4 regions of the Klebsiella variicola genome follow, and region 2 is predicted to be linked to each of the others. Evidence: predicted binding sites of a transcription regulator. Region 2 holds the regulator's gene; each other region holds the start of a gene.

Region 1 (7,424 bases), 2.0 Mb from region 2:
ACCAGCAGCAGGTTGCGCTCAGCGTCAACACGTACTACGTCCAGGCTCTGAACGGTTACACGCTCATTACCCAGCTGACCTGCCATTTTCTTGCCTTTGAACACTTTGCCCGGAGTCTGGTTCTGACCGATAGAACCCGGAACGCGGTGAGACAAGGAGTTACCGTGAGTAGCGTCCTGGGTACGGAAGTTCCAGCGCTTAACGGTACCAGCAAAACCTTTACCTTTAGAGGTACCGGTTACGTCAACTTTTTTAACGTCAGCAAACAGTTCAACGCTAATGTTCTGACCTACGGTGAATTCTTCGCCGTCAGCAAGACGGAATTCCCACAGACCACGGCCAGCTTCAACGCCAGCTTTAGCGAAGTGACCCGCTTCCGGCTTGGTTACACGGTTAGCTTTTTTAGCACCGGTGGTAACCTGGATTGCGCGGTAGCCATCGTTAGCCAGGTCTTTAACCTGAGTAACGCGGTTTGCTTCAACTTCGATTACGGTTACTGGGATAGATACGCCATCTTCAGTGAAGATGCGGGTCATGCCCACTTTTTTACCGACTAAACCAATCATTGTTTCAACCTCTCAATCGCTCGATGACCTGATTAACCCAGGCTGATCTGCACGTCTACACCGGCAGCCAGATCCAGACGCATCAGAGCATCAACGGTTTTTTCAGTTGGCTCAACGATGTCAACCAGACGCTTGTGAGTGCGAATCTCGTACTGATCACGCGCGTCTTTGTTGACGTGCGGGGAGATCAGAACGGTAAAGCGCTCTTTGCGGGTCGGCAGCGGGATCGGACCACGGACTTGCGCACCAGTGCGCTTAGCAGTCTCGACGATTTCCGCGGTTGATTGATCGATCAGACGATGATCAAACGCTTTAAGGCGGATACGGATTCTTTGGTTCTGCATGAGACCAGAGCTCCAATTATTTTATAGACGAAATGATTACTCCTCATACCCATTACGATTGATGGGAGAGTGTAACCGTTCTTACATAGTCCCCCGATTGGGGACATTGTTTGATAGCAAAAAGCACTATCAGGGTTCATATCGAACCGGCTGTCAACTTTGACAGGCCCGCGCATTATACGCAAATTCTGGCACGACGCAAGCGCTGTTTAGAAAATCATCACCGGGATTTGCGCGTCTTCGCGATAGTGCGCTGTGCAAGCGCCGTAACGCTGCCAATAAATCCGCAAAGCGCCATCCACTCTCGAAAATTGCATTTTGCCCTGCGCCGAGCCGATAAGCATAGTGAGGCCATGTTCATTGCTCATCACGGGGTAACCTATGCTCGCCGCCCTCCCCTTCTTACTGTGCTATAGCGGATTGACGCTAGCATTATGTCAGCAGGACCTGCGTTACGGCTTGCTGCCAGACCGTTTCACCTGTCCCCTGCTATGGAGCGGCTTGCTTTTTTATCTCTGTCTGGCGCCGCATCAGCTCAACGAGGCTGTCTGGGGAGCACTAGCCGGCTATCTCTCGTTTGCCGCCCTTTATTGGCTATACCGCAGGGTCCGTGGGCATGAAGGATTAGGCTATGGCGATATAAAATATCTCGCCGCCCTTGGGGCCTGGCATGGCTGGCGAATGCTGCCGCAGCTGGTGCTGGTAGCGTCATTGCTCGCTGGCATGACGTGGGTGATATTGGGACTGTCCGCCAGGTGCGGCGGCAACAGAAAATGGGAAAAGAATAACCCGCTGCCATTTGGGCCATTTCTGGCGGCAGCAGGTTTCTGGTGCGGGTGGCAAACGCTGGCTAATCTGACACTTTGATCTGCGACTGCAGGTAATTTTGCAGGCCAATTTTGCCAATGAGATCGAGTTCGGTTTCCAGCCAGTCGATATGGCCTTCTTCATCCGCCAGGATCTCAATCATCATATCGCGGCTGACATAGTCATGTACGCTGTCGGCATAGGCGATCGCTTCACGCAGGTTTTGCGCGCCTTCCAGCTCCAGGCGTAAATCTGACTGCAGCATCTCTTCCACATCTTCACCGATGCCAAGTTTGCCGAGATCCTGCAGATTAGGAATGCCTTCGAGGAAAAGAATACGCTCGATGTACTTATCGGCGTGCTTCATTTCATCAATTGATTCGTGGTACTCAATATCGTTGAGGCGCATCAGACCCCAGTTTTTGAACATTCTCGCATGGAGAAAGTACTGATTGATTGCGACCAGCTCATTTCCCAATAATTTATTGAGATAACTTATGATTTTGACATCACCTTTCATTATATAGTCCCTCCGCTTCCACTTATTGAAGCGTAGTCCGGCCTATAGGGATGTCAAAAGAGAAGCGCGGACTTCAGGCGATTTCTTTGAATTCCGGCATGGTGGTTAATTCATCTTCCATCACTTCACGTGCAGCTCGAACACACTTACCGCATTGATTTCCAACGGGAACAAACTTACGTAATTGCTGAAAAGATTGCGGTTGAAACTGGCGAACAACCTGGCGAATTTTTTTATCGCTAACGCCATTGCACAAACAAACGTACATATAAACTCCCGTTCAATTTATGCACAAATATTAAATGAGAATAGTTATGATTACAATAGACCATTTGCGCATTATCCGCCGCAGCGCACGTTATGAATGGTGTGTTGTACACGTTATTTCGCGGAACTGCGCGCAGCAAAAAGGGCGCCGAAGCGCCCTTTTTATTCGAAGCTAACGAATTAGCCCAGAACTTTAGCTACAACGCCCGCGCCAACGGTACGGCCGCCTTCACGGATTGCGAAACGCAGACCGTCGTCCATCGCGATCGGGTGGATCAGGGTAACAACCATTTTGATGTTGTCGCCCGGCATAACCATCTCTACGCCTTCCGGCAGTTCGATGGTGCCAGTCACGTCAGTAGTACGGAAGTAGAACTGCGGACGGTAGCCTTTGAAGAACGGAGTATGACGGCCGCCTTCGTCTTTGGACAGGATGTACACTTCAGATTCGAACTTGGTGTGCGGCTTGATGCTGCCCGGCTTAGCCAGTACCTGACCACGTTCGATTTCTTCACGTTTGATACCACGCAGCAGAACACCAACGTTCTCACCAGCACGGCCTTCGTCCAGCAGTTTGCGGAACATTTCAACGCCAGTACAGGTGGTTTTCGCGGTGTCTTTGATACCAACGATTTCAACTTCTTCACCGACTTTGATGATACCGCGCTCTACACGACCGGTAACAACGGTACCACGACCGGAGATGGAGAATACGTCTTCGATCGGCAGCAGGAACGGCTTGTCAATCGCACGCTCTGGTTCCGGGATATAGGTATCCAGGTGGCCAGCCAGTTCGATGATTTTCGCTTCCCACTCTGCGTCGCCTTCCAGCGCTTTCAGAGCAGAACCACGAACGATCGGAGTGTCGTCGCCCGGGAAATCGTACTGAGACAGCAGTTCACGAACTTCCATCTCAACCAGTTCCAGCAGCTCTTCGTCATCAACCATGTCGCATTTGTTCAGGAACACGATGATGTACGGAACGCCTACCTGACGACCCAGCAGGATGTGCTCACGAGTCTGCGGCATCGGGCCGTCAGTCGCAGCAACAACCAGGATCGCGCCGTCCATCTGCGCAGCACCGGTGATCATGTTTTTAACATAGTCGGCGTGGCCCGGGCAGTCTACGTGCGCGTAGTGGCGAGTCGGGGTGTCATATTCAACGTGAGAGGTGTTGATGGTGATACCACGAGCTTTTTCTTCCGGTGCGTTATCGATCTGGTCGAATGCACGAGCAGAACCACCGTAGGTTTTAGCCAGAACGGTAGTGATGGCAGCAGTCAGGGTAGTTTTACCATGGTCAACGTGGCCGATAGTACCAACGTTGACGTGCGGTTTTGTACGTTCAAATTTTTCTTTAGACACGGCTATATTCCTTACTATAGTGCTCTCCCCTTCGGAGAGAGCACGGGACTTAGGTTTTAATCCTGTGGATTATTTACCACGGGCTTCAATAACGGCCTGAGCAACGTTGTTCGGCGCATCATCATACTTCAGGAATTCCATGGTGTATGATGCACGACCTTTGGTCAGAGAACGCAGCTGAGTTGCATAACCGAACATTTCGGACAGCGGTACTTCAGCGTGGATCTTAACGCCGGTTACTTCGGATTCCTGACCGCGCAGCATACCGCGACGACGGCTCAAGTCACCGATAACATCACCCGTGTTCTCTTCCGGAGTTTCTACTTCAACCTTCATGATCGGCTCAAGCAGAACTGGTTTTGCTTTCTTAAAGCCTTCTTTAAAGGCAATAGACGCAGCCAGTTTAAACGCCAGCTCAGAGGAGTCAACGTCGTGGTAAGAACCGAAGTGCAGACGGATACCCATATCAACTACCGGGTAACCTGCCAGCGGACCAGCTTTCAGCTGTTCCTGGATGCCTTTATCAACGGCCGGGATGTATTCGCCAGGAATTACACCACCTTTGATGTCGTTGATGAACTCGTAACCTTTCGGGTTAGAGCCCGGCTCCAGCGGGTACATGTCGATCACAACGTGACCGTACTGACCACGACCACCAGACTGCTTGGCGTGTTTACCTTCGATATCGGTAACTTTCGCGCGAATCGCTTCACGGTAAGCAACCTGAGGTTTACCGACGTTCGCTTCAACGTTGAATTCACGCTTCATACGGTCAACGATGATGTCGAGGTGCAGCTCACCCATACCGGCGATGATGGTCTGGTTAGACTCTTCGTCAGTCCATACGCGGAATGACGGGTCTTCTTTAGCCAGACGACCCAGAGCCAGACCCATTTTTTCCTGGTCAGCTTTGGTTTTCGGCTCAACGGCGATGGAGATTACCGGCTCAGGGAATTCCATACGCTCCAGAATGATCGGCGCATCCGGGTCACACAGGGTGTCACCAGTGGTTACGTCTTTCAGACCGATAGCAGCAGCGATGTCGCCCGCGCGAACTTCTTTGATCTCTTCACGTTTGTTAGCGTGCATCTGTACGATACGACCGAAACGCTCACGTGCAGCTTTCACGGAGTTCAGTACGGTATCACCAGAGTTAACCACACCGGAGTACACACGGAAGAAGGTCAGGTTACCAACAAACGGGTCGGTAGCGATTTTGAACGCCAGTGCAGAGAACGGCTCTTCGTCGCTTGCGTGACGCTCAGCCGGGGTATCTTTACCGTCGTCCAGAATACCGTTGATTGCCGGAACATCAACCGGGGATGGCAGGTAATCAATTACCGCATCCAGCATCGCCTGAACACCTTTGTTCTTGAACGCAGAACCGCAGGTTACCAGGATGATTTCGTTGTTCAGAACACGCTGACGCAGAGCTTTTTTGATCTCTTCTTCAGTCAGTTCTTCACCACCCAGGTATTTCTCCATCAGCTCTTCGGAAGCTTCCGCAGCGGACTCGATCAGGTTCTGGTGCCATTCGTCAGCCAGGTCCTGCATGTCAGCCGGGATATCTTCGTATTCGAAGGTAACGCCCTGGTCTGCATCGTTCCAGTTGATGGCTTTCATTTTCACCAGGTCAACAACACCGGTGAAACCTTCTTCAGCACCAATCGCCAGCTGCAGCGGAACCGGGTTCGCGCCCAGACGGGTTTTGATCTGACCAACAACTTTCAGGAAGTTCGCACCCATGCGGTCCATTTTGTTAACGAACGCAATGCGCGGAACTTTATATTTGTTTGCCTGACGCCATACGGTTTCAGACTGTGGCTGAACACCACCAACTGCGCAGTAAACCATTACCGCACCATCAAGAACACGCATGGAACGTTCTACTTCGATAGTGAAGTCAACGTGCCCCGGGGTGTCGATGATGTTTACACGGTGCGGTTCATACTGCTTAGCCATACCAGACCAGAATGCAGTAGTCGCAGCGGAAGTGATGGTGATACCACGTTCCTGCTCCTGCTCCATCCAGTCCATGGTAGCGGCGCCGTCATGAACTTCACCGATTTTGTGGTTTACACCGGTGTAGAACAGAATACGTTCGGTAGTAGTGGTTTTACCGGCGTCGATGTGCGCACTGATACCGATGTTACGGTAGCGTGCGATGGGTGTTGTACGAGCCATTTGATTCCTCGTTTATTTCTTTAGGCGTTCAGTTAAGTTATCCAGAGCGGGCGACTCATCTGAAGCGCCCGCCTGGTGACTATGACTCCGAAGGGATTACCAACGGTAGTGTGCGAACGCCTTGTTGGCTTCGGCCATACGGTGAACGTCTTCACGTTTCTTAACTGCAGTACCTTTGTTGTCTGCAGCATCAGTGAGTTCGTTCGCCAAGCGCAGAGCCATGGATTTATCACCGCGTTTACGAGCAGCTTCAACGATCCAACGCATTGCCAGAGCATTACGACGAACCGGACGAACTTCAACTGGAACCTGATAAGTAGAACCACCAACGCGGCGAGACTTAACTTCTACAGTCGGGCGCACGTTGTCGAGAGCGACTTCGAAAGCTTCCAGTTCATTTTTACCAGAGCGCTGAGCCAGGGTCTCCAGCGCGCTGTATACGATTGCTTCTGCAGTAGATTTTTTACCATCTACCATCAGGATATTGACAAATTTAGCCAGCAGTTCTGATCCGAACTTCGGATCCGGCAGAATTTTACGCTGACCAATGACGCGACGACGTGGCATGGAAATACTCCGTTGTTAATTCAGGATTGTCCAAAACTCTAAGAGTTTAGTATGACATTAAGGTAAATCAGTTTGGCCTTACTTAACGGAGAACCATTAAGCCTTAGGACGCTTCACGCCGTACTTGGAGCGAGCCTGCTTACGGTCTTTAACGCCGGAGCAGTCAAGCGCACCACGAACGGTGTGGTAACGAACACCCGGAAGGTCTTTAACACGACCGCCACGGATCAGGATCACGGAGTGCTCCTGCAGGTTGTGACCTTCACCACCGATGTAGGAGGTGACTTCGAAACCGTTAGTCAGACGCACACGGCAAACTTTACGCAGTGCGGAGTTCGGTTTCTTAGGAGTGGTGGTATATACGCGAGTACATACGCCACGTTTCTGCGGGCAGGCTTCCAGCGCAGGCACGTTGCTCTTTGCAACTTTGCGTGCGCGTGGTTTGCGTACCAGCTGGTTAATTGTTGCCATTAAATAGCTCCTGGTTTTAGCTTTTGCTTCGTAAACACGTAATAAATCGCCTCATATAATATGAGGACGCAGAATTTTAGGGCGGTGCCGAAAAGGTGTCAAGAAATATACAACGATCCCGCCATCACCAGGCCAGCTGACCGGCATGTTTTACCGTGAGTCTGACGAAATCAGTATAGCTAACCCTACCGACACTGTCCGCAATTTGACCAGCCAGCCCGCGGGCGTCAACGTCGTCTTGCAGCACATAGAGGGTTATGGGGGCGGATTGCAGGATCTCAAGGAAGCGACCACCGGCGATGGCCGCCGTGACGCCATCAGACAGCAATAACA
Region 2 (7,424 bases):
AATGTCGGATGCGCTCTCGCCGATATGCAGAGTGTGGCTGGCAATATAGCGATAGAGTTCATCATCAACTTCAATTGTTTTCATCTTAATCCAGTGCGATATCTTTTCTGAATACAAATCGTTGGGATTATAAGTACAAATCCCAACCGCGGATAGCGTCAAACCAGGATGGCGGTAAAACTCAGAAAACTTCTGGGTCTTGCAGCCGGATGGCAGAATGTCCAACATAATACCCTAACCCGACGGAGCGAAAAAAAGAACTTTGCCATGAAATTAAATAGCCGAGCGCAATCTGCACAGAATCCGCACAACCACTCCCCGATCGTGCTGGTCCACGGTCTGTTTGGCAGCCTGGACAACCTGGGCATCCTCGCCCGCGACCTGATCGCCGACCACGATATTGTGCAGGTCGATATGCGCAACCACGGTTTGTCGCCGCGATCGCCAGAGATGACCTACCCCGCCATGGCGCAGGATCTGCTTGATACGCTCGACGCGCACCAGATCGAGCGCGCCACCTTTATCGGCCATTCGATGGGCGGGAAAGCGGTGATGGCGTTGACCGCCCTGGCGCCGGAACGCATCAGCGGACTGGTGGCGATCGATATCGCGCCGGTGGATTATCATGTGCGCCGCCATGATGAGATCTTCGCCGCTATCCGCGCCGTCAGCGAATCCTCCGCCAGCAGCCGCCAGCAGGCGGCGCAGGTGATGCGTGAGCATCTGCGGGAAGAGGGCGTGATTCAGTTCCTGCTGAAATCTTTTGTCGACGGCGAATGGCGCTTTAACGTGCCGGTGCTGTGGGACCAGTACCCGCATATCGTCGGCTGGGAAACCATTCCGGCCTGGCCGCACCCGACGCAGTTTATTCCCGGCGGCAACTCGCCCTATGTGACCGACGCCTACCGCGACGCGCTGCTGGCGCAGTTCCCGCAGGCCCGGGCGCACGTCATCGCTGGCGCCGGACACTGGGTGCATGCCGAGAAACCCGAGGCGGTGTTACGCGCCATCCGCCGCTATCTGACGAGCATCGCCGCCTGATTGGCTAAAATATGCCCGACCGCGCCGCAGAATGCCCGCGGTCGTTGGCGCAGCCGTTCGCCTGATGTATGATGGCGCGCTATCTGCGCCGGCTAGAGCCCGGCAGCTTGTTTCCCCGAAGTCACTCAGAATCATGGCAAAAGAACAAACGGACCGTACGACATTAGATTTGTTCGCAAACGAGCGTCGCCCGGGAAGACCGAAAACCAATCCGCTGTCGCGCGATGAACAACTGCGCATCAACAAACGTAACCAGCTGAAACGCGATAAGGTTCGCGGGCTGAAGCGCGTCGAGTTAAAACTCAACGCCGACGCGGTCGATGCGCTCAATGAACTGGCGGAAGCGCGTAATATGAGCCGTAGCGATCTCATTGAAGAGATGCTGATGACCCAATTGCGCGCCCTGCACAGCCAGGGAAAAGTCTAACTTTCCGCGAAAAATCCGCATTCGTGTAGCAGAGTGTGCAGTCGGGCGTGATTGCTGTTTCCGCGCCCTTGCCTGTTCTGCTATGATTGCCGTTATCTATGGGCATCGCGTCCCTACCACATCATTTAAGTTTCAAGAGGTTATTTTACTCATGGCAATCATCGGCATCTTTTTTGGCAGCGACACCGGCAACACCGAAAATATTGCAAAAATGATTCAAAAGCAGCTTGGTAAAGATGTTGCTGATGTTCACGACATTGCCAAAAGCAGCAAAGAAGACCTGGAAGCCCACGACATTCTGCTGCTCGGTATCCCGACCTGGTACTACGGCGAAGCGCAGTGTGACTGGGACGACTTCTTCCCGACGCTGGAAGAGATCGACTTCAATGGTAAACTGGTGGCGCTGTTCGGCTGTGGCGACCAGGAAGACTACGCAGAATACTTCTGTGACGCGCTGGGCACCATCCGCGACATCATTGAGCCGCGCGGCGCGACCATCGTCGGTCACTGGCCGACAGCCGGGTATCATTTTGAGGCCTCCAAAGGCCTGGCGGATGACGACCACTTCGTCGGCCTCGCCATTGATGAAGACCGCCAGCCGGAGCTGACCAACGAGCGCGTTGAGAAATGGGTGAAGCAGGTTGCCGAAGAGCTGCACCTCGAAGAAATCAAAAACGCCTGATGATTAAGCGGCGCAATCATTGAGTTGCGTCGCATTAATAGACAAAAGCAATCAAACTAATAGCTACAAGTTTTTAACTTTTAATCACATATCTGTACAATGTCCACTGATTCTACGAGGCACGTGACGCAGTTTGTAGCTGGTGCCTCGTTTTTGACAGCAAACCAGGCCTGATGCTTGCAGTTTTCATTTACCAGTGGCAGTTCTATAATGAGACGCATTACGTCGGGTTAATTTCTGTATGACTTCCGTTGAAGGAAGTAGATCGTTTAGCAACAGGACAGATTCCGCATGACTGACAACAATACCGCATTAAAGAAGGCTGGCCTGAAAGTCACACTTCCTCGACTGAAAATCCTTGAAGTGCTGCAGGAACCGGATAACCATCATGTCAGTGCGGAAGACTTATATAAACGCCTGATCGACATGGGCGAAGAGATCGGTCTGGCGACCGTTTACCGCGTACTCAACCAGTTTGATGATGCCGGTATCGTGACTCGTCATAATTTTGAAGGCGGTAAATCCGTTTTCGAACTGACCCAGCAGCATCACCACGATCACCTGATTTGCCTCGACTGCGGCAAAGTGATCGAATTCAGCGATGACTCGATCGAATTACGCCAGCGTGAAATTGCCTCCCGCCACGGCATCCGCCTGACCAACCACAGTCTGTATCTGTACGGTCATTGTGCGGAAGGTGATTGCCGCGAGGACGAACACGCCCACGACGCGGTGGAAAAATAATTCCCCGCTTCGCTGAGACTGAAAAGCCAACCTGCCGGTTGGCTTTTTTATGGGCGCCTCTGCTGCCCTTACCGCTCTCGTCCCACAGGTGACCTTCCCGCGTCCTCGTTTTGTCCGGAGAGTTGATATGGAACTTCGCCAGCTACGCTATTTTGTGCGCATTGTTGAAACCGGCAGCATGGGGCGCGCCGCGCTTGATCTTAATATCGGCGTCTCGGCGCTCAGCCAGCAGATCGCACGCCTGGAAAACGAACTGGCCATTCGCCTGCTGCAGCGGACCTCCCGCGGGGTCACGCCCACCAGCGCGGGTCTCGCTTTCTACTCGCAGGCACAGCTGGCGCTGCGCCATGCCGATGATGCCATCCTCGCCGCCCGCGAGGCGCGCCTGTCAGGCCACGTTAGCGTCGGCATGGCCCCCAGCACCGCCTCCGTTCTCGGCGTCCCGTTCATCAATGCGATGCGCGAAAGCTATCCCGACGTGCGCCTGCATTTGGTGGAAAGCCTCTCCGGTAATCTGGAGCGGATGATCAACACCCGCCAGCTCGATTTAGCTATCGTTTTCCAGCAGGAAAAGATCCTGCGCTGGAGCGCCAGACCGGTGCTGGAAGAACGCCTGTTCCTGATTGGCACCCATGCGCTGTTGGCCCCCCTGCAGGAGGACCACATCTCCCCTGACCAGCTCACCTCCCTGCCGTTGATTATGCCAAGCCAGGGCCATGGCCTGCGCGGCAGGCTGGAGGCAGTTTGCCAGCAGCATCATCTCAGCGTTGAGGTGGTGGCGGACATTGACGGTCTGGCCCTGCTGATGCAGGCCGTGCGCAGCGGACTGGGGGCCACCCTGCAGCCCGGGGCCGCCATCTCCCACCTCGACCATCAGGCGCTGAGGGTGATCGACGTCGTCAACCCGATACTCAGTCGCCCCAACTTTCTGGTCAGTCTGTCTGATGATGAACTCACTCCGGCAGGCCTTGCGGCTCGAGTGATACTCAGCAAAGTCATGCGCCAGCTGGTGGAGTCTGACCGCTGGCCGGGTGCTACCCTTTACGCTCACTAAACCCCTCTTTAGCATTACACCATAGCGCCTCACCGCTGTTACCACCTACATTCCCATTACAAATTTAACAATTAATTAAATTGTAAGGGAGCCGATAATGGTGGATGTACTGGTGATTGGCGGCGGCAATGCCGCGCTATGCGCCGCCTTAACCGCCCGGGAAGCTGGCGCCTCGGTGCTGCTGCTGGAGGCGGCGCCGCGGGAGTGGCGCGGCGGCAACTCGCAGCACACGCGTAACCTGCGCTGTATGCACGATGCGCCGCAGGACGTGCTGGTCGACAGCTACCCGGAAGAAGAGTACTGGCAGGATCTGCTGCGCGTCACCGAGGGGAATACCAACGAAGCGCTGGCCCGAATGGTGATCCGCACCTCGTCACAATGCCGGGACTGGATGCGCCAGCACGGCGTGAACTTTCAGCCACCGCTCTCCGGCGCCCTGCACGTGGCCCGCACCAACGCCTTTTTTATGGGCGGCGGCAAAGCGCTGGTCAATGCCTATTACCGCAGCGCGGAGCAAATGGGGGTGCAGATCCGCTACAACACACCGGTGCAGGCTCTCGAGCTGCGCAACGGCGAATTTGTCGCCGCGCTGGCGGGCGAGGAACGGATTGTTGCAAAAAGCTGCGTCCTCGCCGCCGGCGGATTTGAATCCAACCGCGAATGGCTGCGCGAGGCCTGGGGGCAAAATGACAGCGGTGAATGGCCCGCCGATAACTTTCTCATCCGCGGCACCCGCTTCAACCAGGGAGTGCTGCTCAAGTTTATGATCGACGCCGGGGCCGATATTATCGGCGATCCCTCGCAGTCCCACTGCGTCGCCATTGACGCCCGGGCGCCGCTCTACGATGGCGGGATCTGTACCCGCGTCGACTGCGTGTCGCTGGGGGTAGTGGTCAACCGCGATGCCGACCGTTTTTACGATGAAGGAGAAGATTTCTGGCCCAAACGCTATGCCATCTGGGGCCGGCTGGTCGCCCACCAGCCCGGGCAAATCGGCTACTCGATCATCGACAGCAAAGCCATCGGCCACTTTATGCCGCCCGTCTTTCCCGGCGCTCAGGCCAACACCCTTCCCGAGCTGGCCCGCCAGCTCGGCCTGGACAGCGAACGCTTTACGCAAACCATCGCCGACTATAATGCCGCCTGCGCGCCAGGCCAGTTCGATCATACCCGCCTGGATAACTGCGCCACCGCCGGCCTGACGCCGCCAAAGACCCACTGGGCGCGGCCTATCGATACGCCGCCTTACTACGGCTATGCCTTACGTCCGGGGATCACCTTCACCTACCTCGGGCTCTACGTCGACGACACCGCCGCCGTCCACTTCGCCGGCAAACCCAGCCGTAATCTGTTTGTCGCCGGGGAAATGATGGCCGGCAACGTGCTGGGCAAAGGCTATACCGCCGGCGTCGGGATGTCGATCGGCACCACCTTCGGCCGCATTGCCGGCCAGCAAGCCGCCCGGGCGGCACAGCAGGAGAAACACCATGAAGTCGCTTGAGAAGCTGATCATTGAGGCGCAGATCATCACCGAGCCGGAGGCGGAAGTGGAAAGGGTGATGCAGGTATGTAACGCCTGCCGCTACTGCGAAGGGTTTTGCGCCGTATTCCCGGCGATGACCCAGCGCCTGGCCTTTGGCAAAGCAGATATTAACTATCTGGCTAACCTGTGTCATAACTGCGGCGCCTGCCTGCACGCCTGTCAGTACGCGCCGCCGCACGAATTCGCGATTAACGTGCCGAAGGCGATGGCCGAAGTTCGGCTGGAAACTTATCAGCATTACGCCCAGCCCGCCGCCTTTGGCAGCCTGTACCGCCGGGCTGGTGTGACCACCGTACTGGCGCTGGTCGGCGGACTGATTTTCTTTCTGCTGCTGGCGATGGGGCTCAAAGGCTCGCTGCTTCATCCGCCGCTGGCGGGCGATTTCTATCAGATATTCCCGCATAACCTGCTGGCGTGGATGTTTGGCTCGGTCTTCGTGCTGGCCTTTGGCTTGCTGATGACCGGGGTGATCCGCTTCTGGCGCGAGATCTCCCCGGGCCAGCCGCACGCGGTTGATATCGCCAAGGCCTCACAGGATGCGTTGACGCTGAAATATCTCGATGGCGGGCATGGCAAAGGCTGCAACGAAGCCGATGACGCCTTCACCCTGCTGCGCCGCCGTTTCCACCACTTCACCTTCTACGGCTTTATGCTCTGCTTCGCCGCCACCGTGGTGGCCACGGGCTATCACTATTTCGCCGACCGGGAAGCTCCCTACCCGTTCTTCAGCGTCCCGGTGCTGCTGGGGACCCTTGGCGGCATCGGCCTGCTGGTGGGGCCAGCTGGCCTGCTGTGGCTAAACCTGCGCCGGTCGCCGTTGCACGGCGATGCACGACAAAAACCGATGGACCGCGGCTTTATCCTGCTACTGCTGCTGACCAGCTTCACCGGCCTGGCGCTGCTGGCGGGACGGGATACCTCATGGATGGGTATTTTGCTCGCTGTTCACCTCGGGGTGGTAATGGCCCTGTTCTTAACCCTTCCCTACGGAAAATTTGCCCACGGATTTTATCGCTGTGCGGCGCTACTCAAGTGGGCAATTGAGAAGCGGCGCGGAAAACAGGCGGCAGTCGCAGGCGACTAACCCGCTCCCTCTTACCTCTATAAAAACAAGATAAAGACAATGGAGAGCACACCCTATGACGCAACAATCCACGCGCGCCGGCACCGTCGGCGCTATCCTCCGCGTGACCAGCGGTAATTTTCTCGAACAGTTCGACTTTTTCCTGTTTGGCTTTTATGCGACCTATATCGCCCGCACCTTCTTTCCGGCGGAGAGCGAGTTCGCAGCGCTGATGCTGACCTTTGCGGTGTTTGGTTCGGGCTTCCTGATGCGCCCCATCGGCGCGGTGGTCCTCGGCGCCTATATCGACAGAATCGGGCGCCGCAAAGGGCTGATGGTCACCCTGGCGATCATGGGCTGCGGGACGCTACTCATCGCCCTGGTACCTGGCTATCAGACCATCGGCGTGCTGGCGCCGATCCTCGTGTTAGTGGGCCGCTTGCTGCAGGGGTTTTCCGCGGGCGTCGAGCTTGGCGGGGTGTCGGTCTATCTGTCGGAAATCGCCACGCCGGGCAATAAAGGCTTCTATACCAGCTGGCAGTCCGCCAGCCAGCAGGTGGCTATCGTCATGGCGGCGTTGATTGGCTATGCGCTGAACGCCACGCTTGAGCATGAGGAGATCGCCGACTGGGGCTGGCGCATCCCTTTCTTCATTGGCTGCCTGATTATTCCGCTGATTTTCGTGCTGCGCCGCTCGCTGCAGGAGACTGAGGAGTTCCTGCAGCGTAAACATCGCCCGGATACTAAAGAGATCCTGACCACTATCGCCAGGAACTGGCGCATTATTACCGCCGGGACGTTGCTGGTGGCGATGACCACCACCACCTTTTATTTTATCACCGTCTATACGCCGACCTACGGCAGAGCGGT
Region 3 (7,424 bases), 2.3 Mb from region 2:
GATGCTGGCCGCCGCCGCCAAAGAGTAAGGAAATCGCGATGGTAAACCTGGTTATTGTTTCTCATAGCGCCCGGCTGGGCGAAGGTGTCGGAGAACTGGCCCGGCAGATGTTAATGAACGATGGCTGCAAGCTGGCGATCGCCGCCGGGATCGACGATCCAGACAGCCCGATCGGCACCGATCCAATAAAAGTCATGGAGGCGATCGAATCCGTCGCCGATACCGATCACGTGCTGGTGATGATGGATATCGGCAGCGCGTTGCTCAGCGCCGAAACCGCCCTCGATCTGCTCGATCCGGCGATTGCCGCGAAGGTGCGGCTGTGCGCCGCGCCGCTGGTGGAAGGGACGCTGGCGGCCACCGTCAGCGCTGCCTCCGGCGCCGGGATCGACAAGGTGATCGCCGACGCCATGAGCGCCCTGGAGGCCAAGCGGGTTCAGCTGGGTTTACCTTCGCCAACTTCTGACGCCGCGCCGGCGCCGACGCTTGCCGACGACGGCGACACAAAATCGGTTTCAGTCATTATTAACAATCACAACGGCCTGCATGTGCGTCCGGCGTCGAAGCTGGTCGCCGCGCTGGCGGGTTTTAATGCCGATCTGCTGCTGGAGAAAAACGGGAAGTGCGTCAAACCGGACAGCCTCAACCAAATCGCGCTATTGCAGGTACGCCGTAACGATAAACTGCGCCTGCTGGCCCGCGGTCCGGATGCCGACGCGGCGCTGGCGGCGTTTCAGGCGCTGGCCGCCGATAACTTCGGTGAATCGCCTGCGGCGCAACCGGCAGCGGCTCCGGCAACGCCCGAGCGCGTCGAAGGCGTTGCCCTGCGCTATCCGCTGGCCCTGATCCAGCCGCTCCGCCCGGCTGCCGCCGATGCTGCCCGCGAGCAGCAGCGCCTGCGCCAGGCCATTGACCAGACGCTGGCGGATCTTATCGTCCTGACCGAGCTGGCGGAAAATAAATTTAACGCCGATATCGCGGCGATCTTCGCCGGGCACCACACCCTGCTCGACGATGACGATCTGTTTGATGCCGCCAACGATCGTCTGCTCACCGAACAATGCTCGGCGGAATGGGCGTGGCATCAGGTGCTAATGGAGCTCAGCCAGCAGTATCGCCAGCTGGATGACCCCTACCTGCAGGCGCGCTATATCGATATCGAAGATATTCTGCAGCGCACCCTGCGCCATCTGCAGGGTATTCAGGAGACGCTGCCGACACCCGGCGAGCCAACAATTATTATTGCCGACAACATTTATCCCTCAACCGTCTTACAACTGGATGCCAGCCTCATTAAAGGCCTGTGCCTGCGCGATGGCAGCGAACAGGCTCACGGCGCGATTATCGCCCGCGCCGCGGGGATCGTGTGGCTGTGCCAGCAGGGCGAGGCGCTGAAGGATATTCAGCCTGGCGAAGCCATCGCGCTCGATATGCGTAACCAACGCCTTATCCGTGACTAAAATTCACGTTGACCGTTACCGCTCCGGAGGCCTGCCTCCGGAGGGTGAGTTTTCGCTTACTCTTCAGGAACCACTATGTCTCAATTCTTTTTTAACCAGCGCGCCAGCCTCGTCAACGATGTGATTGAGGGTACCATTATCGCCAGCCCGTGGAATAACCTCGCCCGTCTGGAGAGCGACCCGGCGATCCGGGTGGTGGTCCGTCGCGATCTGAATAAAAACAACGTGGCGGTGATCTCCGGCGGCGGCGCCGGCCATGAACCGGCGCACGTCGGCTTTATTGGTAAAGGCATGCTGACCGCCGCGGTCTGCGGCGATCTGTTCGCCTCGCCGAGCGTCGACGCGGTGCTTACCGCCATTCAGGCGGTGACCGGCGAGGCGGGCTGCCTGCTGATCGTCAAAAACTACACCGGCGATCGGCTTAACTTCGGCCTGGCGGCGGAGAAAGCGCGCCGTCTCGGCTACAACGTGGAGATGCTGATCGTCGGCGACGACATTTCGCTGCCGGATAACAAGCAGCCGCGCGGCATCGCCGGGACCATTCTGGTGCATAAAGTGGCGGGCTATTTCGCCGAGCGCGGCTTCAACCTCGCCACCGTCCTGCGTGAAGCGCAATACGCCGCCAGCCATACCGCCAGCATCGGCGTGGCGCTGGCCAGCTGCCACCTGCCGCAGGAAGCCGAAAGCGCGCCGCGCCATCAGGCCGGCCACGCCGAGCTGGGAATGGGCATCCACGGTGAGCCCGGGGCCTCAACCATCGCCACGCATAACAGCGCGGAAATCGTCAACCTGATGGTGGAAAAACTGACCGCCGCCCTACCGGAAACCGGCCGCCTGGCGGTGATGCTTAATAACCTCGGCGGCGTGTCGGAGGCTGAGATGGCGATCCTGACCCGCGAGCTGGCCAACACCCCGCTGCAGGCGCGCGTTGACTGGTTAATAGGCCCGGCCTCGCTGGTGACGGCGCTGGATATGAAAGGCTTCTCGCTGAGCGCCATCGTGCTGGAGGAGGGTATTGAAAAAGCGCTGCTGTCGGACGTGGAAACCGCCGGCTGGCAGACGCCGGTGCAGCCGCGGGCAGTTAACATCATGCCGTCCACTCTCGCCAGCGCGCGCGTCGACTTTATACCATCGGGCAATCCGCTGGTGGGCGATTACGTCGCGCAGGTGACCGGCACCCTCTCCGACCTTGAAGCCCATCTCAACGCGCTGGACGCCAAAGTGGGCGACGGCGATACCGGCTCCACCTTCGCCGCCGGGGCGCGCGAGATTGCCGACCTGCTGCAGCGCCAGCAGCTGCCGCTAAACGATCTGCCAACGCTGTTCGCGCTGATCGGCGAACGTCTGACGGTGGTGATGGGCGGCTCCAGCGGGGTATTGATGTCTATCTTCTTCACCGCTGCCGGGCAGAAGCTGGGACAAGGCGCCAGCGTGGCCGAGGCGCTGAACGCCGGTCTGGAACAGATGAAGTTTTACGGCGGCGCCGATGAGGGAGACCGGACGATGATCGACGCTCTGCAGCCGGCGCTGGCGGCGCTGCTGGCCGAACCGGAGAATCTGCAGGCCGCTTTTGCCGCGGCGCAGGCCGGGGCGGATCGCACCTGCCAGTCGGGCAAAGCTGGCGCCGGACGAGCGTCCTATCTCAACAGCGATAGCCTGCTCGGCAACATGGACCCCGGCGCCCATGCGGTAGCGATGGTGTTTAAGGCCCTGGCGGAACGATAAGCCTTCCCCGGTGGCGCTGTGCTTACCGGGGCTACAAATCGGCGCCAACCGTACGCAAGCCGCTATCCGGGTTTTACTGGGGCGACGTCACACCGCCGAATAGAAGGTCGGGTAAGGCGTAAGCCGCCACCCGACAAAAAACGGCGCCAACCGTAGCCCGGATAAGGCGCAAGCCGCTATCCGGGTTTTACCACGATGGCTTTTTACTTACTGTGCCAGTACGCCTGGGAACGCACCAGTTGCTGTTCGATGCTCTCGTCTTCAAAGCGCGCCAGCAGCGATTTCACCACCGCGCCTTCGCCGGTCAGCCAGATGAAATAATCCTCCGCCGGCACCTTCACCTGGGCCAGACGCTCGGCGACGAAGGCCGGGTTGTGGCCCACCACCCACTCGATGTTAAAGCCGTCGAGATCCGCCAGATAATCTTTATACGACGCATCGGCGATAGTAACGATGGCCGTCACCTGCGGCCTTGCCGGCAGCTGGCGTAATCCCAGCAGACGACGGCGCAGCGCCGGCATGCCGGACTCATCGCAAACATACAGCTGCCAGGCATAATCTTGCGGCACCACCAGCGAGCCGCGCGGGCCGCCGATCACCAGCTTATCGCCCACTTTTGCTTCCAGCGCCCAGCGGCTGGCAATACCGCCATCGTGGATATAGAAATCGTAAGCCAGCTCGTGACGTTCGGCATCGTACAGCGGCGTATAGTCACGGGTGGCAGGCCGCACGCCCTCGCCCCAGTCAATCCCCTCCTCGGTCACCTGCGGCGGGGTAAATGCCGCGCCCGGCTCGGGGAAAAAAAGCTTGGTATGGTCGTCAAAGCCGTGAGAAGCGAAGCCTTCCAGCGCCTCGCCTCCCAGCACGATACGCTGGAACGCCGCGCCTGCGCGCTCCACGCGCAGCACCGTCAGCTCACGGAAACGCAGCTCATTGCGGACACGCTGCGGGTACTTGTCTGCTTTGGTTTTTGTCATCATCGATTGCCTTCGTGAACGGTAAATAGATATATCTAAACTTGATGCAAATGATAATGATTGCCAACTAAAAAGAATGCAAGTCTTTTTTTGATATAGTCAAAACAAACCGCATCAAAATCCACAATCAGAAAATAATTACATACATATCAATATATTAAAAAATAAATAGCAACCAGCATTGCGAACATTCATTTTTTAGATATAAATTAGATATATCAAAAACAGCAGGAGGTAACCATGCGACATCATCATGAAGAGGGGCGTGGGCCACGCGGGCGCCACGGTGATCCCAGCGAACACGGCGACCATGGCCGCCGCGGCGGCGGACGCCGCCAGCGTTTCTTTGGCCACGGTGAACTGCGGCTGATCATTCTGGATATCCTCAGCCGCAACGCCAGCCATGGCTATGAGCTGATCAAAGAGATCGAAACGCTTACCCAGGGGAACTACAGCCCCAGCCCGGGGGTGATCTACCCGACGCTGGATCTGCTCCAGGACCAGGGCCTTATCAGCGTGGAAGATGACAACGGACGTAAAAAAATCGTTATCAGCGAGGAAGGAAAACAGCTGCACGCCGAGAACCAGGAGCACCTGGCCCATATCCAGGAGCGTCTGCAGGCGCGGATGGTCGGCTGCGAGCTGCGCCGGGATCCGCAGATGAAGCGCGCGCTGGAAAACTTCAAAGCGGTCCTCGACCTGAAAGTGAACCAGCAGGCCAGCAGTGCCGCCCAGCTCAAGCAGATCATCGGCATTATCGACCGGGCGGCGATGGAGATCTCTCAGCTCGACTAAGCCTCTTTTGTTACCACCGGCTGCCCCGCCCTGGGGCAGCTCGCACCACGACGGATCGCCCCGTTCATCGCCGCCAGGCAGAAAATCTCGTCAGCTCAGGAATAAAACGTGCCAATAGTGGCGCAATGAGATTAAATTTTACACATTTCGTCTTTTACTTTGCATTTATCCCGATTTTCACCGCTTCTGCCGAACTGGCGTAATCCCTGCAATACTTAATCCAGTATCGTGTGATACGTCCGCCCCAGGAGCACATTTTGAACAGGTTACCTTCCAGCGCATCGGCTCTGGCCTGCAGCGCACACGCACTGAATCTCATTGAAAAGCGCACGCTTGATCATGAGGAAATGAAAGCACTTAACCAGGAGGTCAGGGAATACTTTAAAGAGCATGTGAATCCGGGGTTTTTAGAGTATCGAAAATCGGTCACAGCCGGCGGGGATTACGGAGCCGTAGAGTGGCAAGCGGGAGGGTTAAATACGCTTGTCGACACCCAGGGACAGGAATTTATCGACTGCCTTGGTGGGTTTGGCATCTTCAATGTAGGGCACCGTAATCCAGTTGTGGTATCCGCCGTCGAGAATCAACTCGCGAAACAACCGCTTCACAGTCAGGAACTGCTGGATCCGCTACGCGCGATGCTGGCGAAAACCCTGGCAGCCTTAACGCCCGGCAAACTAAAGTACAGTTTCTTCTGCAACAGCGGTACCGAATCGGTAGAGGCGGCTATCAAGCTGGCGAAAGCCTATCAGTCGCCGCGCGGTAAATTTACCTTCATCGCCACCAGCGGCGCCTTCCACGGTAAATCGCTGGGTGCGCTGTCGGCCACCGCCAAGTCGACCTTCCGCAAACCCTTTATGCCGCTGCTGCCGGGCTTCCGCCACGTGCCGTTCGGCGATATCAACGCCATGCGCACCATGCTGAGCGAGTGCAAGAAAACCGGCGACGACGTCGCGGCGGTGATCCTCGAGCCGATTCAGGGCGAAGGGGGCGTGATCCTCCCGCCGCAGGGGTATTTGCCGGCGGTGCGTAAGCTGTGCGATGAGTTTGGCGCCCTGCTGATCCTCGACGAAGTGCAGACCGGCATGGGCCGCACCGGCAAGATGTTCGCCTGCGAGCATGAGAACGTTCAGCCCGATATTCTGTGTCTGGCGAAAGCGCTCGGCGGCGGTGTGATGCCGATCGGCGCGACGGTGGCGACGGAAGAGGTCTTCTCGGTGCTGTTCGACAACCCGTTCCTGCACACCACCACCTTCGGCGGCAACCCGTTGGCCTGTGCGGCGGCGCTGGCGACGATCAACGTGCTGTTGACGCAAAACCTGCCGGCGCAGGCGGCGCAGAAAGGCGATATGCTGCTGGACGGGTTCCGCCTGCTGGCGCAGGAGTATCCGGACCTGGTGAATGAAGTGCGCGGGAAAGGCATGCTGATGGCCATCGAGTTTGTCGATAACGAGATTGGCTACGACTTTGCCAGCGAGATGTTCAGACAGCGGGTGCTGGTCGCCGGGACGTTAAACAACGCCAAGACGATCCGCGTTGAACCGCCGCTGACCCTCACCCTGGAGCAGTGTGAGCAGGTGCTGAAAGCGGCGCGTAAGGCGCTGGCGGCCCTGCGCGTCTCGGTTGAAGAAGCGTAATAAGTGCCCTTCCCCCTCTCCCACAGGGAGAGGGGGAAGGAAAATCCTCATACCTGCGGCAACAGGCCGATAAAGCTGCGTTTCTGCCGCGGCTGCGACATCATCTCCTCCAGCTTTTCGACGCAGGCTAAATAGTGCGGCGTCTTCTTATGCGCCAGCACCGCCTCATCGTCTTTATAGGCTTCGTAGATAAAAAAGCGGGTTTTCACCTCGGGATCCTGCAGGACATCAAAGCGCAGGTTGCCTGGTTCCCGCAGCGCGCCCTCGTGGTTGGCGCGAAACACCTCAAGAAACTCATCCACCCGCTCGGGTTTAATATTGATCTCCACCAGCGTCACGTTCATTTCAGCTCTCCCTGTTTCTCTTCCTGCCAGAACTGATACGCTTCGCGCGCGTTCAGATTCTCATGCACCACCTTTTTCACCGCCTTCAGCATCGCGCGCGGGGCGCTGGACTGGAAGATATTGCGCCCCATATCCACCCCGGAAGCCCCCTGGTCGATCGCCCGCCAGCACATCTCCAGCGCCTCATGCTCCGGCAGTTTTTTACCGCCGGCGATAACGATCGGCACCGGACAGCTGGCGGTCACTTTTTCAAAGCCTTCCTCAACGAAATAGGTCTTCACAAACTGCGCCCCCATTTCGGCGGCAATCCGGCTGGCCAGCGAGAAGTAGCGCGCGTCGCGGGTCATCTCTTTGCCGACGCCGGTAACCGCCAGTACCGGCATACCGTAGCGATTACCGGCATCCACCAGTTTGATGATGTTATTGATCGACTGATGTTCGTATTCGCTGCCGATATAAACCTGCGCCGCCACCGCGCATACGTTG
Region 4 (7,424 bases), 110 kb from region 2:
GCGAGGTCGCCAAAGCCCGCAAGCTGGCGCGGCTGTACATCGGCGAACCAAGCGCGGAAGCGGTGGCCGCCCAGATGCCGGATCTGATCCTGGTGAGCGCCACCGGCGGCGACTCTGCCCTGCCGCTGTACGATCAGCTCAAAACGATCGCTCCGACGCTGGTCATCAACTATGACGATAAAAGCTGGCAAACCTTGCTCACCCAACTGGGGCAGATCACCGGCCATGAGCAGCAGGCCAGCGCGCGCATAGCCGACTTCAATAAACAGCTCGTTTCGTTAAAAGAAAAAATGAAACTGCCGCCGCAGCCGGTGACCGCCCTGGTCTATACCGCCGCCGCGCACAGCGCCAATATCTGGACGCCGGCATCGGCCCAGGGGCAGATGCTCGAACAGCTGGGCTTTAGCCTGGCGACGCTGCCGGGCGGCCTGCCCGCCAGCCATAGCCAGGGTAAACGCCACGATATCGTGCAGCTGGGCGGGGAGAACCTCGCGGCCGGTCTGAACGGCCAGAGCCTGTTCCTGTTCGCCGGCGACCAGAAAGATGCGGATGCCATCTACGCCAACCCGCTGCTGGCGCATCTCCCGGCGGTCGCAGGCAAACGCGTCTACCCGCTGGGCACCGAGACCTTCCGTCTTGACTACTACAGCGCCCTGCTGGTGCTCCAGCGTCTCTCCAGCCTGTTCGGCTAACGCGGGCCGTGCCATCAGGACGGGTACGTAACCTGAACTCTTTGCCGGGCGGCGCTCCGCTTGCCCGGCCTACAATACCCGAGACCGTAGGCCCGGTAAGGCGCAGCCGCCACCGGGCATCAGGACGGGAACGCGGCCTGAACTCTTTGCCGGGCGGCGCTGCGCTTGCCCGGCCTACAATGCCAGAGTCCCCCAGGCCAGACCGTAGGCCCGGTAAGGCGCAGCCGCCACCGGGCATCAGGACGGGTACGCAACCTGAACTCTTTGCCGGGCGACGCGGCGCTTGCGCCGGCCTACAATGCCCGAGACTGTAGGCCCGGTAAGGCGTAGCCGCCACCGGGCAATCGCACCCTACTTAACTTTCGTTGACGATTTCCGGGCGCTGGAAACGGCGCAGCTCGCGTAGCAGCCCCACCAACAGCACGCCGACGAGGGCCAGCGCCCAGCCGCTGGCGCTGGCGGATGCCGCCGGGGTCATCACCGCCCCTAATCCGCCGAGCAGCGCCGCGCCGATGGCGTCGCCGGTGACGTTTTGCGCGGTCCACAGACCATTAATCCGCCCGAGCATATTTTCCGGCGTCTGGGTCTGGATCAGGGTGTACTGCAGCAGCGAGCTAATAGCGCTCAGCCAGCCAAACAGCGCCAGGCACAGCGCGCCCAACGCCCAGTGCGGCATCAGGCTGAACAGCGCAATGGCGACAAACGATCCCACCGTGGTCGCCAGCATCAGCGCACCCGGCCGCACCGTCTGGGCCAGTTGGCCGCTGGTCAACGCCCCCAGCGCCGCACCGAGCGGAATAGCGGCATACAGCAGGCCAATCTGTCCGGCCGACATCTGCCAGCTCCCGGCCAGCGCCGGATAGAGCACCCGCACCGCGCTGGCCATGGTCAGCAGACCGCCAAGCAGCGCAATCCCGCCGATAAGCGGGCTCTGACAGAGGAAGGTCAGCCCCGCCAGCAGAGATCGCAGCGGATGCTCGCGCGGCTGCGGAGGCGGCGGCAGCTGCGGCAGACGCAGCAGGGTTAAGGTGGTGATAAAGGTCCCCGCCGCCGCCAGGCCGAAGTTCCAGGCCACGCCGCCGGTGGCCAGCAGCAGGCCACCGATCATCGGCGAAATCACCGAGCCAAGGCGCACCGTCAACATAGTGATGGCCCCGGCCTGCATCAGGTTTTCCCGCCCCACCAGCGCCGGGGTCGCCGCCAGCAGCGCGGTCACCCCCAACGAGGCGAAGAACCCGTCCCAGATCCCCAGCAGGTAGATCGCCGCCAGCGACGGCTCCGGCAGCAGGGCGTTCAGACACAGACCGACAAAGCCCACGCCGCAGGTGCCGCGCGCCAGCAGGATCAGGCGTTTACGTTCATAGCGGTCAGCCAGCACGCCCCCCACCATCAAGCCAACAAACATCGACGCGCCGGTCAGCGTCACCGACAGCCCGACCTGCCAGGTCGAATGGGTCATCATCTGGATCTGGACCGGAATGGCCACGCCCAGCAGGCCAAGCGACAGAATAGAGATAAAGCGAGCGATAAAAACGGCGCGAAACGCCGGGTGAGTTTTCAGCAGGCTGAGATTGAGCAGCCAGGATTGTCGGTTCATTACAGCGCCTTGTCGTTATTTTTAATACCCTTTTTACTGTGGGTCATGCTACCATAGCTGAATAAAATCGATAACGATAATTACTATCATTATCATATCAGGGATGTCAGTTATGTCGTTTTCTACGACCGCGGTACGCTCTGTCGCCGTGCCCGGATTGTTGCTGTTACTCGCCTTAGCCGCCGCGCTTAGCCTGACCATCGGCGCCAAATCGTTGCCGATCGGCACGGTATTCACCGCCTTCAGCGGAACCTGTCAAAGCGCCGACTGCACCATCGTGCTGGACGCGCGCCTGCCGCGTACCCTGGCCGGTCTGCTGGCCGGCGTCGCCCTCGGTCTCGCCGGCGCGCTGATGCAAACGCTCACCCGCAACCCGCTGGCCGACCCCGGCCTGCTGGGGGTCAACTCCGGCGCCAGCTTCGCCATCGTCCTCGGCGCGGCGCTGTTCGGGATCACCTCCCCGCAGGAGCAACTGCTGCTGGCGTTTTGCGGCGCGCTCTGCGCCTCGCTGCTGGTGGCCTTTACCGGCAGTCAGGGCGGCGGCCAGCTGAGCCCGGTGCGCCTCACCCTCGCCGGGGTCGCCCTTGCGGCGGTGCTGGAGGGGCTGTCCAACGGCATCGCCCTGCTCAACCCGGACGTCTACGATCAGCTGCGCTTCTGGCAGGCCGGTTCGCTGGATATCCGCACCCTGCAGACGCTGAAAATTGTCCTGCTGCCGGTGGTGATGGCGGGGATCGCCGCCCTGCTGCTGAGCCGGGCGCTTAACAGCCTGAGCCTCGGCAACGATACCGCCACCGCCCTCGGCAGCCGCGTCGCCCGCACCCAGCTGATCGGCCTGATCGTCATCACCGTCCTGTGCGGCAGCGCCACCGCCGTCGTCGGCCCCATCGCCTTTATCGGCCTGATGATGCCGCATATGGCGCGCTGGCTGGTGGGGGCCGATCATCGCTGGTCGCTGCCGGTCACCCTGCTCGCCACCCCGGCCCTGCTGCTGTTTGCCGACGTGATTGGCCGCCTGCTGGTGCCCGGCGAACTGCGGGTATCGGTGGTGAGCGCCTTTCTCGGCGCGCCGGTGCTGATCTGGCTGGTGCGCCGCCAGCCGCGGGGAGGTGGCCTGTGATTGCCCCGTCCCGCCGCCTGATAGCCAGTTGCCTGGTGCTGATGGCCGCCAGCCTGCTGATTTCCCTGCTCGGGCTGGCGCAAGGCCCGGTGCCCCTGACGATTGACCAGGTGTTCTCGGCGCTGTTCGGCGATGCGCCGCGCAACGTCGCGATGGTGGTGAACGAATGGCGGCTGCCGCGGGTGTTAATGGCGCTGCTCATCGGCGCCGCGCTCGGCGTCAGCGGCGCCATTTTCCAGTCGCTGACCCGCAACCCGCTCGGCAGCCCGGACGTGATGGGCTTTAACACCGGCGCCTGGAGCGGCGTGCTGGTGGCGATGGTCCTCTTCGGCCAGAACCTGACGGCGATTGCTCTGGCGGCGATGGCCGGCGGGGTGTTGACCTCGCTGGTGGTCTGGCTGCTGGCCTGGCGCAACGGGATCGAGACCTTCCGCCTGATCATTATCGGCATCGGCGTGCGCGCCATGCTGGTGGCATTCAACACCTGGCTGCTGCTGCGCGCCTCGCTGGAGACCGCCCTTTCTGCGGGCCTGTGGAACGCCGGATCGCTTAACGGCCTGACCTGGGGTAAAACCTGGCCGTCGGCGCCGCTGATCCTGCTGATGCTGGTGAGCAGCGCCCTGCTGGTTCGCCGGATGCGACTGCTGGAGATGGGCGACGATACCGCCTGCGCGCTGGGGGTACAGGTCGAGCGTTCGCGCCTGCTGCTGATGCTGGTGGCGGTGGTGCTCACCGCCGCCTCGACGGCGCTGGCCGGGCCGATCTCATTTATTGCGCTGGTGGCGCCGCATATCGCCCGCCGCCTGAGCGGCACGGCCCGCTGGGGACTGACCCAGTCGGCCCTGTGCGGCGCGCTGCTGCTGGCGCTGGCCGATTACGGCGCCCAGCGGCTGTTTATGCCGTGGCAGCTGCCGGTTGGCGTGTTAACCGTCAGCCTCGGCGGTATTTACCTTATTGCATTGTTGATTCAGGAGTCCCGCAAAAAATGAGTGCTGTCCCCTCCCGTTTGCGCGGCGAGCAGTTAACCCTGGCCTACGGTAACAAGACCATCGCCGAGTCGCTGAACGTGACCATCCCTGACGGCCACTTCACCGCCATTATCGGCCCCAACGGCTGCGGCAAGTCAACGCTGTTGCGCACCCTCAGTCGCCTGATGACGCCGGCCAGCGGCCACGTCTGGCTCGACGGCGCGCAGATCCAGCAGTACGCCAGTAAAGAGGTTGCCCGCCGCATCGGGCTGCTGGCGCAGAATGCCACCACTCCTGGCGATATCACGGTGCAGGAGCTGGTGGCCCGTGGGCGCTATCCGCACCAGCCGCTGTTTACCCGCTGGCGCAAAGAAGATGAAGAAGCGGTGAACAAGGCGATGCGGGCGACCGGGATCAGCGATCTGGCGCTGCAGAGCGTCGATACGCTTTCCGGCGGCCAGCGGCAGCGGGCGTGGATTGCGATGGTGCTGGCCCAGGAAACGGCGATTATGCTGCTGGATGAGCCAACCACCTGGCTGGACATCAGCCATCAGATCGACCTGCTGGAGCTATTGAGTGAGCTGAATCGCGAGAAGGGCTATACCCTGGCGGCGGTGCTGCACGATCTTAACCAGGCCTGCCGCTACGCCACCCACCTGATCGCCCTGCGCGACGGCAAGATCGTCGCCGAGGGGGCGCCGAAGGAGATCGTCACCGCCGATCTGATTGAACGGATTTACGGTCTGCGCTGCACGATCATTGAAGATCCGGTGGCGCATACGCCGCTGGTGGTACCGCTGGGCCGCCGGTAATCTCCTCTTTCGCCGGCTTGCGCTACGCTGAGCCGGGCTACCTGCTGTAGCCCGAACTCAACCGTTACCCCAGAATCTCCCTGACCACCGGGCCGATGGCTTCAAAGGCCTGCGGGGAGATAATGTCGACGTGGGCGCAGTTCTGGCTGAACACCTCCAGTTCCGCCACCCACGGGCCCCATACGACCTGCGGATCCATCCCCGCCTGCCGCGTCTTCTCCGCCACGAAAAGCGTCGCCTTGCCGTCAAACTTCGCGCTGTGGGCGGTGGTTAACAGCCGCACCGCATCGGCATAGTTACCTTCGATAGCGCTGAACAGCTCGCCGGAGGCTTGCCCTTGCTGGGCGGCGAGGAACGCTTCGCGCTCGCGGTCGATCTCCGCCAGTACCTCGGGATCCAGCCCGTTGGCCTCTTTCTCTGCCCAGTTTTGCGTCTCCGGCGGCCAGGTATCCAGCAGGCCGAGGAAGGCCACCGCTTCGCCGCGCTGGCGCAAGCGGGCGGCAATCCCCTGGGCTAAGGTGCCGCCCAGCGAATACCCAAACAGGTAATAAGGGCCGTGCGGCTGCTGCGCCAGCAGCGTGCGCAGATGGTGCTCGCACACCTCGTCGAGGCTGGCGGCGCTGGCCATCGGCCCCTGCGGGCGCGGCGACTGAATACCGGTTATTGACCAGCGCGGGCTGAGATAGCGCGCCAGCACGCTGAACTGCCAGGCGAAGCCGGAGGCCGGATGGAAGCAGAACAGCGTCGGGCCGTCGCTCTCGCGCAGCGGCAGAAGCGTATCCAGCCCCAGGCGCCGGGCCTGCTCATCGCTGAGATCGGCAGCCAGCAGCGCGCTCAGTTTGCCCACCGTCGAGGCCACCATCACCTGCCCCGGGGTCACCTGCCGCGCCAGCTGGCGGCTGAGCTGTGCCGCCAGACGCATCGCCAGCAGAGAATGACCGCCGAGGGCGAAGAAATCGGCGTCGATATCGTTCACCTCGCAGCCCAGCAGCTGGCTGAAGGCCGTGGCGACAAGGGTTTCCATCCCGGGCTCCGGCGGCCGGCCGCTGCGCTCCCCGCCGAGGGTCGGCAGCGGCAGCGCTTTGCGGTCCAGTTTGCCGTTGGCGCTAAGCGGCAGCTCAGCGAGCTGCATCAGCACCACCGGCACCATATGCGGCGGCAGCTGTTCCGCCAGCCGCGCTTTCAGCGCCGCGGTATCCAGCGGCAGGCCGGAGTCAGAGACCAGATAGCCCACCAGCTGTCGGGCATCGCCGCCGGTCGCCGCCGCCTGATTGAAGACGCAGGCGTGACTCACCGCCTGCGCCACGTCCGGCAGGCCCGACATCACCCGGTCAATCTCGCCAAGCTCGATGCGCTGCCCGCGGATCTTCAGCTGGTCGTCGCTGCGGCCAAGATACTCCACCGCGCCGTTCGTCAGCCAGCGCGCCACGTCGCCGGTGCGATACATCCGCTCACCGGGGGCAAACGGGTCGGCGATAAAGCGGCTGGCGGTGAGGTCCGGACGTCCCAGATAGCCCTGCGCCAGCTGGATGCCGGTGAGATAAAGATCCCCCGCCACCCCCGGCGGCACCGGGCGCATCGCGGCATCGAGAATGCGCAGCCCGGTGTTCCACACCGGCCAGCCAATCGGCACGCTGCTGCCGGTCACCGCCGCCAGCTCAGATCCGCAGGCCGGGTACCAGCTGACGTCCACCGCCGCTTCCGTCGGGCCGTACAGGTTATGCAGCGGCGCGCCGGTTAAGCGCTCCCATTCACGACACAATTCCGTCGGCAGCGCTTCGCCGCTGCAGAATACCCGCCGCAGCGTGCGGCAGGCAGCGACGCTGTCGGCATCCAGCGAGGCGACAAACGCCGCCAGCATCGACGGCACAAAGTGGGTGGTGGTCACGCCGTAGCGGGCGAAGAACTGCTGCATCGCCTGCGGGTCGCGGTGCGCCTCCGGCTCGGCCATCACCAGCTGCGCGCCGGCGATAAACGGCCACCAGAACTCCCACACCGACACGTCGAAACTGCACGGCGTTTTCTGCGCCACCACGTCGTCGGCAGATAACGGATAGCGATCCTGCATCCACAGCAGGCGGTTGACGATGGCGGTCTGGCCGACCATCACCCCTTTCGGCCGTCCGGTGGAGCCGGAGGTAAAGATGATGTAGGCGGTATGCTCCGGTTTTGACAGCGCCAGCGGCGCGTCATCCCCGGCGGCCAGCGGCTGCTGATAGCAGAGGCTTTCCAGCC

What was found. Region 2 encodes Fur, which represses iron uptake genes when iron is present. Its sites were predicted from a motif close to ATAATAATGAGAACNACTATCAA; they were not measured.
Region 1: bfd (bacterioferritin-associated ferredoxin) is a predicted target of Fur. The motif match lies at 2,540-2,562, and genes of this name have one in related genera.
Region 3: SP68_RS03065 (siderophore-interacting protein) is a predicted target of Fur. The motif match lies at 4,207-4,229, and genes of this name have one in related genera.
Region 4: fepD (Fe(3+)-siderophore ABC transporter permease) is a predicted target of Fur. The motif match lies at 2,363-2,385, and genes of this name have one in related genera.

Annotation. Positions count from the first base shown of each region.
Region 1 covers NZ_CP010523.2:425,019-432,442, reverse strand. The annotation lists gene rplC (50S ribosomal protein L3) at 1-566, opposite strand, end outside; gene rpsJ (30S ribosomal protein S10) at 599-910, opposite strand; gene SP68_RS28065 (hypothetical protein) at 1,120-1,278, opposite strand; gene SP68_RS01945 (prepilin peptidase) at 1,292-1,777, shown strand; gene bfr (bacterioferritin) at 1,761-2,237, opposite strand; gene bfd (bacterioferritin-associated ferredoxin) at 2,311-2,505, opposite strand; gene tuf (elongation factor Tu) at 2,685-3,869, opposite strand; gene fusA (elongation factor G) at 3,939-6,053, opposite strand; gene rpsG (30S ribosomal protein S7) at 6,150-6,620, opposite strand; gene rpsL (30S ribosomal protein S12) at 6,717-7,091, opposite strand; gene tusB (sulfurtransferase complex subunit TusB) at 7,216-7,424, opposite strand, start outside.
Region 2 covers NZ_CP010523.2:3,902,331-3,909,754, forward strand. The annotation lists gene seqA (replication initiation negative regulator SeqA) at 1-84, opposite strand, end outside; gene ybfF (esterase) at 268-1,041, shown strand; gene ybfE (LexA regulated protein) at 1,175-1,468, shown strand; gene fldA (flavodoxin FldA) at 1,620-2,150, shown strand; gene fur (ferric iron uptake transcriptional regulator) at 2,442-2,894, shown strand; gene tcuR (tricarballylate utilization LysR family transcriptional regulator TcuR) at 3,022-3,948, shown strand; gene tcuA (FAD-dependent tricarballylate dehydrogenase TcuA) at 4,046-5,449, shown strand; gene tcuB (tricarballylate utilization 4Fe-4S protein TcuB) at 5,436-6,575, shown strand; gene tcuC (MFS transporter) at 6,631-7,424, shown strand, end outside.
Region 3 covers NZ_CP010523.2:637,627-645,050, reverse strand. The annotation lists gene dhaL (dihydroxyacetone kinase subunit DhaL) at 1-28, shown strand, start outside; gene dhaM (dihydroxyacetone kinase phosphoryl donor subunit DhaM) at 39-1,460, shown strand; gene SP68_RS03070 (glycerone kinase) at 1,536-3,185, shown strand; gene SP68_RS03065 (siderophore-interacting protein) at 3,389-4,165, opposite strand; gene SP68_RS03060 (PadR family transcriptional regulator) at 4,403-4,957, shown strand; gene ygjG (putrescine aminotransferase) at 5,215-6,594, shown strand; gene lsrG ((4S)-4-hydroxy-5-phosphonooxypentane-2,3-dione isomerase) at 6,642-6,938, opposite strand; gene lsrF (3-hydroxy-5-phosphonooxypentane-2,4-dione thiolase) at 6,935-7,424, opposite strand, start outside.
Region 4 covers NZ_CP010523.2:4,010,109-4,017,532, forward strand. The annotation lists gene fepB (Fe2+-enterobactin ABC transporter substrate-binding protein) at 1-692, shown strand, start outside; gene entS (enterobactin transporter EntS) at 1,048-2,289, opposite strand; gene fepD (Fe(3+)-siderophore ABC transporter permease) at 2,402-3,409, shown strand; gene fepG (iron-enterobactin ABC transporter permease) at 3,406-4,398, shown strand; gene fepC (iron-enterobactin ABC transporter ATP-binding protein) at 4,395-5,189, shown strand; gene entF (enterobactin non-ribosomal peptide synthetase EntF) at 5,254-7,424, opposite strand, start outside.